DNA from 2 places in the Bradyrhizobium sp. USDA 4011 genome. Region 1 is predicted to be linked to the other one. Evidence: riboswitches for the same ligand, from Rfam matches in the RefSeq annotation. Region 1 holds a riboswitch; the other holds the start of a gene.
What was found. Region 1 has a riboswitch for glycine ahead of ACVW1C_RS28735 (L-serine ammonia-lyase). Riboswitches for the same ligand answer to the same signal wherever they lie in the genome.

Region 1 (4,172 bases):
CCACCTGGTGCATTGTGATTGTCATCATCGACAACTACGACTCATTCGTCTTCAACATTGCTTGCTATTTCCGCAAGCTTGGTGAAGAGACGGAAGTGGTCCGAAACGACGCCGTGAGCGTCACCGATCTTGTTGGATTCAAGCCGCGTGCAGTTGTCATCTCTCCGGGTCCCTGCAGCCCAATGGAGGCCGGCATATCCACCGCCGTCGTCCGTGAACTTTCAGGTCGCGTCCCTATTCTTGGCATTTGCCTTGGGCACCAGTGTATTGGAAGCATTTTCGGCGGACGTATAGTGCGTGCACGTCACCCCATGCACGGCCGGTCCTCGTACATCACACATGATGGCCGAGGGTTGTTCCGCGAACTCTCGTCCCCACTTTGCGTCGGACGCTACCATTCTCTGGCGGTCGAACTGGATGACTCCAACGCGCAGCATCTCATTGTGACGGCCCGCTCGGATGAAGGTGAGATCATGGCCTTCGCACATCGGCGTCAACCGACCTATGGGGTATAGTTCCATCCGGAGTCGGTACTTACCGAACATGGCCAGGTGCTGTTTATGAATTTCTTGCGGCTCGCAAAGAGTTTCCGAGCGTAAGGATCGGAGACGAAGTTGCGCACCACGCCGGCTCGCCCACAGGAGTGTAACGTGAGATACGCCCACCTCTTATAGGCGCTGTCTCACGAGATCTTTGACGGGAAGGAAGGACAGCGCGGCTTAGCCGTGGCTTTCGCTTGAGGGGACGCCGAACTTGACGCGGAGAGCTGAGCAACAACAGGAAGAGTGCTCGATACGCTTCATACCTAGCCGCAGGTCTGGTGCGCCTTGAACCTGACATGAGTGGGGCGGCTTCGGACGTGCCTACTGACCATAACCAAATTCGTTTTCGTTGAAGAAGCAGCATCTCGAAAACTGGAAGGTGGTCTGAGGAGAATTCAAATTCTAGCATTTCTGAGGATTGCGTTCTCAGGTTCCTCAGAATTCGGCAAAAGGCTTCAATTGGCTCGCTCGACGTTGAAGCCACATCACTTGCGCCATCTAGCTCGGATCGAAAGCCGAAAAAACGGCTTCAGCAAACCAAGAACTGACGTCCATACGGGGGACTCCATCGCCGTTACAGAGTCGCTGACTTTCTACTCAGATGCGGGCAAGCTAGTGCGTCGTGTCGCCGCAGGCAGGATCTGTCGCGTGCGAGTGGCAAGACAAGGTGAGTCCCTCCCTCTGCAGGCGAAGCCTTGCGAAAGAAAGGATCTTGTTTGTTGAAGAGGCAATACGACAGCGCGAAAAAGGGGCTCAGTACGCCCCGTACGTAACTTTCTCTTTTATTGCAATCTCGATTGAATTACTTGAGCCGTTAAGGTGAAGCTCTCCTCGTATCACCTTTATTCGATGAGACGGCGGATAATCCTCTGGCCCGGCCACCGAGATACCCTTTCGATATCCGCCAAGCGATTGGCGGTGCCGTGCGATAGTTTCACTATCGCTGCCCATACGGGCGTTTCCTCCCTAAACTTGGCCGCCGGTCCCCTAGGACCGGCGGCACCTTTCGTCCGAGTGTCAAAATTCTGATAATCGATGATCTGCACCGGGACGACGCGGGGGCAGAAAAGGGCGTGTGCTGGAATGGTTCATGCAATATAGAGGCGTACAATTTAGCATTCGAGAAGCGTTGCCAGGCGAGTGGCGCTTCAGTTTTAAGATTGCTGGCAAGACGATTACAGGCAAGACGCAAACCAGATTGCAGATTCTTGCGATTCGCCGCGTCAAGAAACCGCATAGATCGCGAACTGAGTCGCAGCGCGCTCTCGAGCGAAACTGAGAATTGAGGGTGAGGCCAGCGTCTTTTTTGTACGCACTTGTCTAAAAAACGAGGGTGCCTCAGCAAAACGTCTCGATGTCAGACTTCACAGCGCATTGGTGATCGAACGAGCTTGACATTCGCTATACAAAGAAGGGTGGCCCTGTGCCGGCGCGCTTGTAGCCGGCGCGGCAAACTCGGCTGCAAGTCGAATGTAGGATTATGAGCAGTAGATGTGTTGCTGGGGTCGTAATTATCAGCACGAGCTAAGCAAGACTCCGCGGCTCGATAGACCTGAGGATCGGAAGGTACACCGCAAAGAACAGCGCGTGAGGGAGCAGCACCTATCGCTGGCGATCAGAGATCACAAGCAAGCTGGCGTATCTTGACAAGCGAGCGGGATAGCGCATACCTAACCACCGATTTTCGACACGTCGGATTGCGCTTTCGGCCAAAGGGAAGGAAGAATCGTTACGCTGAACATCTGACGCTGGGAGAGACCGAGTTGTCGGCGCCGAAGGAGCAACCGCCCCAGGAAACTCTCAGGCAAAAGGACCGCGTCAGTCCAAACATCTGAAAAGAGATGCCGCTTGCATCCGCCGACGGGATAACGTTCTCAGGCAAAGAAACAGATGGGGCACTCAACATAGCTGAAAAAGCTGGAGTGCTTTGCGTGACAAGCCGAAATCCGCCCAACTTCCATTCTGAACTGCTAGCTCGTTCTGCTCTTAGGGACGGCGCAACCAAGAAGTTGCCGATAAGCGTCTTCGATCTGTTCAAGATCGGAATTGGCCCGTCTTCTTCACATACCGTCGGCCCGATGAAAGCCGCTGCGACATTCGTTCGTGGTCTGAGGGATGGGCGCGAGGATAGTGTCGTGCGGATCGAAGCCAGGATTTTCGGCTCCCTCGCTTGGACAGGCAAGGGTCATGCGACCGACAAAGCTCTCGTCCTGGGGCTTTCAGGCAAGACCCCCGATCGCATCGATCCCGACGAGGCGAGCCGACTGTTCGAACGAATTACCAACGAGCGCCAGATTGAGCTGCCGAGCGGCCGCAGGATTACCTTCGAGCAGGAGAAAGATATTGTTTTCGATACAAAGCGTCAGTTCAGCCGGCATCCGAACGCCATGGAATTCAAGGCGTTGGATGTAGGTACCAACGTTGTTTCGTCCGAAGTGTGGTTCTCGGTCGGTGGTGGATTCATTGAGCGACTTGGCGCCGAAAGACAGGAAGGCGATCTTGAATATCGTCTCGGCTTCGAATTTGGATCCTCGCGCGACCTTCTGGAGCTATGTCGAGTTCATTCCTGCAACATTGCCGATATTGTCAAGGCAAACGAGATTGCCCGCCGCGGCGAGGGAGAGACAATTCGAGAGCTCGACCGCATCATCGCTGTCATGATGAAGTGCATCGATCGTGGCCTAGCGCAGGACGGAGAACTCCCGGGCGGGCTGCGCGTGCGAAGAAGGGCCGGTGCTCTTTTCGAACGGCTGCAGAAGGTTGCTCTCAGCAATTCGCGGTCAACCAGCCGCCCCTTCGACCACATATCGGCTTTCGCCATCGCGGTGAACGAAGAGAATGCTGCCGGAGGGCGAGTCGTTACCGCTCCGACAAACGGGGCTGCCGGCGTCGTCCCAGCTGTCCTTCGCTACTACCGTGACCTCTGCGAGGATGCGAATCATGAAGGGCTGCGTACCTTCCTGCTTGCGGCAAGTGCTATCGGAAGCATCATAAAACGGAACGCCTCCATTTCGGGCGCCGAGGTTGGATGTCAAGGTGAAGTGGGATCGGCCGCTGGGATGGCAAGTGCCGGCCTCACGGCGGCCCTTGGCGGCACCAATGAGCAGATCGAGAACGCCGCCGAGATTGCCATAGAGCATCACTTGGGGATGACTTGTGATCCGGTCGGCGGCTTGGTTCAGATCCCATGCATCGAGCGCAACGCCTTTGGCGCCGTAAAGGCGGTCAATGCTGCGTACTTGGCCCTCGCCGGTGATGGCGAGCATCGGGTTTCGCTTGACCAGGTCATCGAAACGATGCGGCAAACGGGCGCCGATATGAATGACAAGTACCGGGAGACCTCGCGCGGAGGACTCGCCGTTAACGTTCCGGAATGTTGAAGGGAATCTCTCGTGAATGTTCAAGAGCCATCGACGCGAGTGTCGCCTGATCCGGCCGTTTTCCAGGCAATTGAGCGTGAACTCGCACGTCAGCAAAACCAGATCGAGTTGATCGCGTCGGAGAATATCGTTTCCGAAGCCGTATTGGCTGCTCAAGGATCGGTTCTCACAAATAAGTACGCTGAGGGTTACCCAGGGCGGCGATACTATGGTGGGTGCGAGTTCGTGGACGAAGTCGAGACGCTGGCAA
Region 2 (4,172 bases), 1.4 Mb from region 1:
TGTGGTGTTTCGCCCGGCAAGAGGCCGAGCCGGCAATCCAGCTCGCACCAGGCCGCGGTCGAACTGGCCCAATCGCCGCCTTTGATGATCCCGACGTTGAACTTGATCGGATTCTTGACGCTGCGGAACCAGCTGTTGTCGAGCGCCCGGGCATTGAGCGCCTTGGTGTAATCCTGAAACGCGCGCACCAGATGCATCGCCGACAGGATCGCGCTGGTACCGGCCTCGGAATAGGCGACATGCACCGGCGTGCCGCGGACGCGCAGGCGGAACCAGACGGCGCCGACCTGGGCGCGCGTGAGCGTGTGTCCGGTTGGCTCTGGAATGAGGCAGGCGTCGGCGCGATAGCCGCGCATCAAGGTCGAAAGCGCGCCGTTGCCGGTGCTCTCTTCCTCGGTCACGGTCTGCAGATGGACGCGTCCGGCCGGGGCATAGCCGGCATCGCGGATCGCATCGAGCGCGAAGATCATGGCCGAGACACCGGCCTTCATGTCTTGCGCGCCACGCCCGAACATCCAGCCGTCGTGCACGGCGCCCGCGAACGGCGGCCGGTCCCAAAGGTCAGCGGGCCCCTCCGGGACGACGTCGATATGACCTTGCAGGATCAGGTTGCGTCCGCCGCCTTTGCTGTTGAGCGTCGCAACGACCTGCTGCGATCCGGCAAGATCGATGCCGTCCATTGGCGCAGCCTTCGGATGGCTCATCAGGTTGACGTCGGCAAGGCTGAACGCATCGACGTCGTAGCGGCGCTTTGCGAATTGCTCGGCCAGCCAACGTTGTTGCGGTGCTTCCTGTCCGCGCAAGCTGCGGAACTGCACCATGCGCGACAGGAATGCGATCTGATCGTCGAAGTTTCGATCGACGGCCGCGCACAGCTCCGCGGCAATCTGATCCGGCTTGGTCAGCATCTCACGCGTGTCCGCCACCCCAATGCGCATTGTCCCCTCCCGCGCTGAAGCGCTTTTCCCCAATATGACGCTAGTCGTTGTCATGCGGTGTTTCTCAGCGAATTCCGACTTGGCCACACGCAAATACGCTCATATTCTTCCTCGTCGGCTGGATAATTAGGGGAAAGCTGCGCGGGCGGTCTCGGTCGCATCGACCTGCGACGGCACCATCGAGGGCGCGTCGAGGTCGCGCCAGTCATCAATCGCGCCTGCCACCATCTGCGCCGTCGCGGCGGACAGCGTCCAGCCGAGATGACCATGGCCGGTGTTGTAGAACACGCCCGGAAACCTTCCGGCGCGCACCACCGGCATCATGTTCGGCATCATCGGGCGCAGGCCGGCCCACGGCACGACCCTCGACGTGTCGATGCCGGGAAAATGCTGCCGCACCCAATCCACCAGCGGCTGGATGCGGTCGGCGCGAATGTCGCGGTTGAAGCCATTGAACTCGGCGGTGCCGGCGACGCGGAAGCGGTCGGCGCCGAGCCGGCTGGTGACGATCTTCGCGGCTTCATCGAGCAGGCTGACGGTTGGCGCAGCGTCCTGGCTTTGCGGCGCATCGAGCTGCACGGTGATCGAATAGCCCTTCACCGGATAGACGTTGACGCGGTCGTTGAGCAGGCCTGCGAAGTGCCGGCTCGCGACGCCGGCGCAAATGACGATGCCGTCCGCCTGCAACTCATGTCGCGTCGCGACGCCAGCATCGTGCGAAGCGGCTTCGTTCCAGCTGATGTGGAAACCGTTGTCGCCGCGCGCGATCGCGTCGACGTCGGCTTCATGGACAAAGGTTGCGCCGCGGCGGATGCATGCGTCGGCAAGGCCGCGCGTGAACTTGTGGATATCGCCGGTTGCGTCCGATGGCGTGAAGAAGCCGCCATAGCAGGTCGTCTGCAGCGCGGGCTCGATGTTGCGGATTTCGTCCGCCGTCACCGGCAGGCGGTCGAGCCCGCCTTGTTGCAGCAGCGTGTTGACGCGCAGGCCCGCCTCGAAGCCGGCCTTGTCGTGATAGACGTGCAGGATGCCGCGGCGTTCGAGATCGAAGGCGATGTTCTCGCGCTGTGCGATCGAGAACAGATGCTTGCGCGCTTCGATTGCGAGCCGCGTGGTCTCGATGGTGTTGGTGCGATAGCGGCCGATGTGGCCGACGAACTCGCCGATCCAGGAATATTTGTGCCAGCTCGGCTTCGGATTCATAAGCAGCGGCGCGTCGCTTCGAAGCATCCAGCGCAGCCCCTTGAGAATGGTCGCGGCGCTGTTCCAGACTTCGGCGTTGCTGGCGGAAAGCTGTCCGCCGTTGGCGAACGAAGTTTCCATCGCGGCGTAGCGATGCCTGTCGAGGACAGTCACCCGGTAGCCGCGTTCGAGCAGGGCATAGGCCGTCGTCACGCCGGTGATGCCGGCGCCAATGATTGCGATGTGAGGCATGGTGGTCTTCAGGCTCCCGTGGGTTAGAGTCGCCGAACCACCGGTGACACCGGCGTCGGCGCCCCATCTGTCACGGTACCTGAGAGCTTGATCCGCATCGGGCCTGGGCCGGATGACAGACTATCCCCTTCGGTGGACGTCACGGCCCTTGATGCGGTCGTGTCCGTCTCTCTCCAGATCGTCCTGACGATACAGTCCTTTTGCCTGAGAGTTTCCGGGGCGGTTGCTCCGTCGGCGCCGAAGCAACAACACGAACGTTGTGGCTTCGATCTCTCCCGCATCGTCGCGTTGGACGGCCGGACCGTAGGCGAAGCCTCAAAAATGGACAAGGCTAAATTTCGATCCGGCAGTGCCAACGTGTTGTGCAGTGCAAATCGATGTCAGTCCAGCGTCGCCAGCAGCGCCGCCATCAGGCGGCCGCGCTCTGCGAGGCTCTCGATCTCGATATGCTCGTTGAGCGTATGTGCATCGGCGCCGCGAACGCCGAGGCCGTCGAGGGTCGGGATGCCCATCGCACCGGTGAAGTTGCCGTCCGATCCGCCGCCCGCGCTGCCGTGCGGCAGATCGAGGCCCATCGCCGCTGCAAGGCCCTTGGCCTTTTCATAGAGCGCCATGGTGCCGGCATCCGGCTCCCATACCGGGCGGGTGACGCCGCGCGTCACCTTGAAGGTCACGTCGTTGGCGGTGCCCGACAGCGCCAGCATGCGCTCGACGCCGCGGTCGAGATCGGCCTGGCGCTTGGCCATGCTGAGCGCTTCGCCGGTGCAGGTCGTTGCGACGCAATTGACCCATTGCCCGCCATGCACGATGCCGACCGAGAAGGTGCAGTCTTCGGTGGTCATGCCGTCGATCGCAATGATTTGCCGGGCCATTTCGCGGATCGCGGAACGGCCGGAGGACAACGTCGCGCCGGCATGGCTCGGCTTGCCGACAGCTTCCAGATTGAAGCGCGCAATCGCGTAGCGGCCGGTGACGACGCCGTTGTTCGGCCGTCCGGGCTCCGGCACCAGCACGTATTTGTTGCGCGCGGCTTCAGCCTCGATGATGTCGCGCGTCGACGGCGTGCCGACCTCTTCATCGGGCGTGAACAGCACGGTGATCGGCAGCGGCGTCGTAAAGGAGGCGCGCGCCAACTGCCGGATCGCCTCGATCGACAGATAGTTGCCGCCCTTCATGTCGAAGATACCAGGCCCGAAGCACTTGCTGCCTTCGCGCCGCCACGCCAGCTTTTCGATGGTGCCGACCGGGTGCACGGTGTCCAGATGGCCGGCGATGAGGATGCCGGGCTGGCCTTGTTTCGGATGGGGAAAACGGGCGCGGACGCAGCCGGCGAAGCCCTGGCGTCCCGCGATGCGTTCGATCGTCGCACCCATGACCGCCATCTCGCGCGCGGCGAGGTCGAGCATGCGCTCGACTGCGGCCGCATCCCATGTCGGGCTCTCGCATTCCACCCAGCTGCGCAGCCCCTGCAGCATCGCTTCGGAATCAAAAGGAAGATTGGCGGGGTTCATGTCTTTTCTCTCTTGTTGTTTGTGCGCGCCGATACGCGTTCGGGTGCCGTACGAAAAGCTCGGAAGACGACTTTGTAAAGTCAAATGCGCTGAACCTGCCGCTCATTCGTTCGTATACGTTCGATCCTGCCGGAAACCGATTGACGCGCATTGCGCTTGATGCAAGTCTCGATTTCACAAGCCATACAGCATGTTAGTTCGCCTAAATAACGAACCGCATGCATAACGAATAAGCCGGCTTTGACCAGTTACACGTCAGGAGAAATTGCATGTTCCCTATCTCGCGTTG

Region 2: it holds a riboswitch for glycine, as region 1 does, so the genes downstream of both, ACVW1C_RS35550 (D-amino acid dehydrogenase) here and ACVW1C_RS28735 (L-serine ammonia-lyase) in region 1, are expected to answer to the same signal.

Annotation. Positions count from the first base shown of each region.
Region 1 covers NZ_JBSSGG010000001.1:6,091,009-6,095,180, reverse strand. Annotated here, with positions in the region: partial or broken gene pabB (aminodeoxychorismate synthase component I) at 1-18, shown strand, start outside; partial or broken gene ACVW1C_RS28740 (anthranilate synthase component II) at 15-599, shown strand; glycine riboswitch at 2,281-2,368, shown strand; glycine riboswitch at 2,371-2,435, shown strand; gene ACVW1C_RS28735 (L-serine ammonia-lyase) at 2,552-3,922, shown strand; gene glyA (serine hydroxymethyltransferase) at 3,935-4,172, shown strand, end outside.
Region 2 covers NZ_JBSSGG010000001.1:7,528,363-7,532,534, forward strand. Annotated here, with positions in the region: gene ACVW1C_RS35545 (ArgE/DapE family deacylase) at 1-908, opposite strand, end outside; gene ACVW1C_RS35550 (D-amino acid dehydrogenase) at 1,065-2,372, opposite strand; glycine riboswitch at 2,438-2,551, opposite strand; glycine riboswitch at 2,555-2,660, opposite strand; gene ACVW1C_RS35555 (M20/M25/M40 family metallo-hydrolase) at 2,753-3,883, opposite strand; gene ACVW1C_RS35560 (ABC transporter substrate-binding protein) at 4,153-4,172, shown strand, end outside.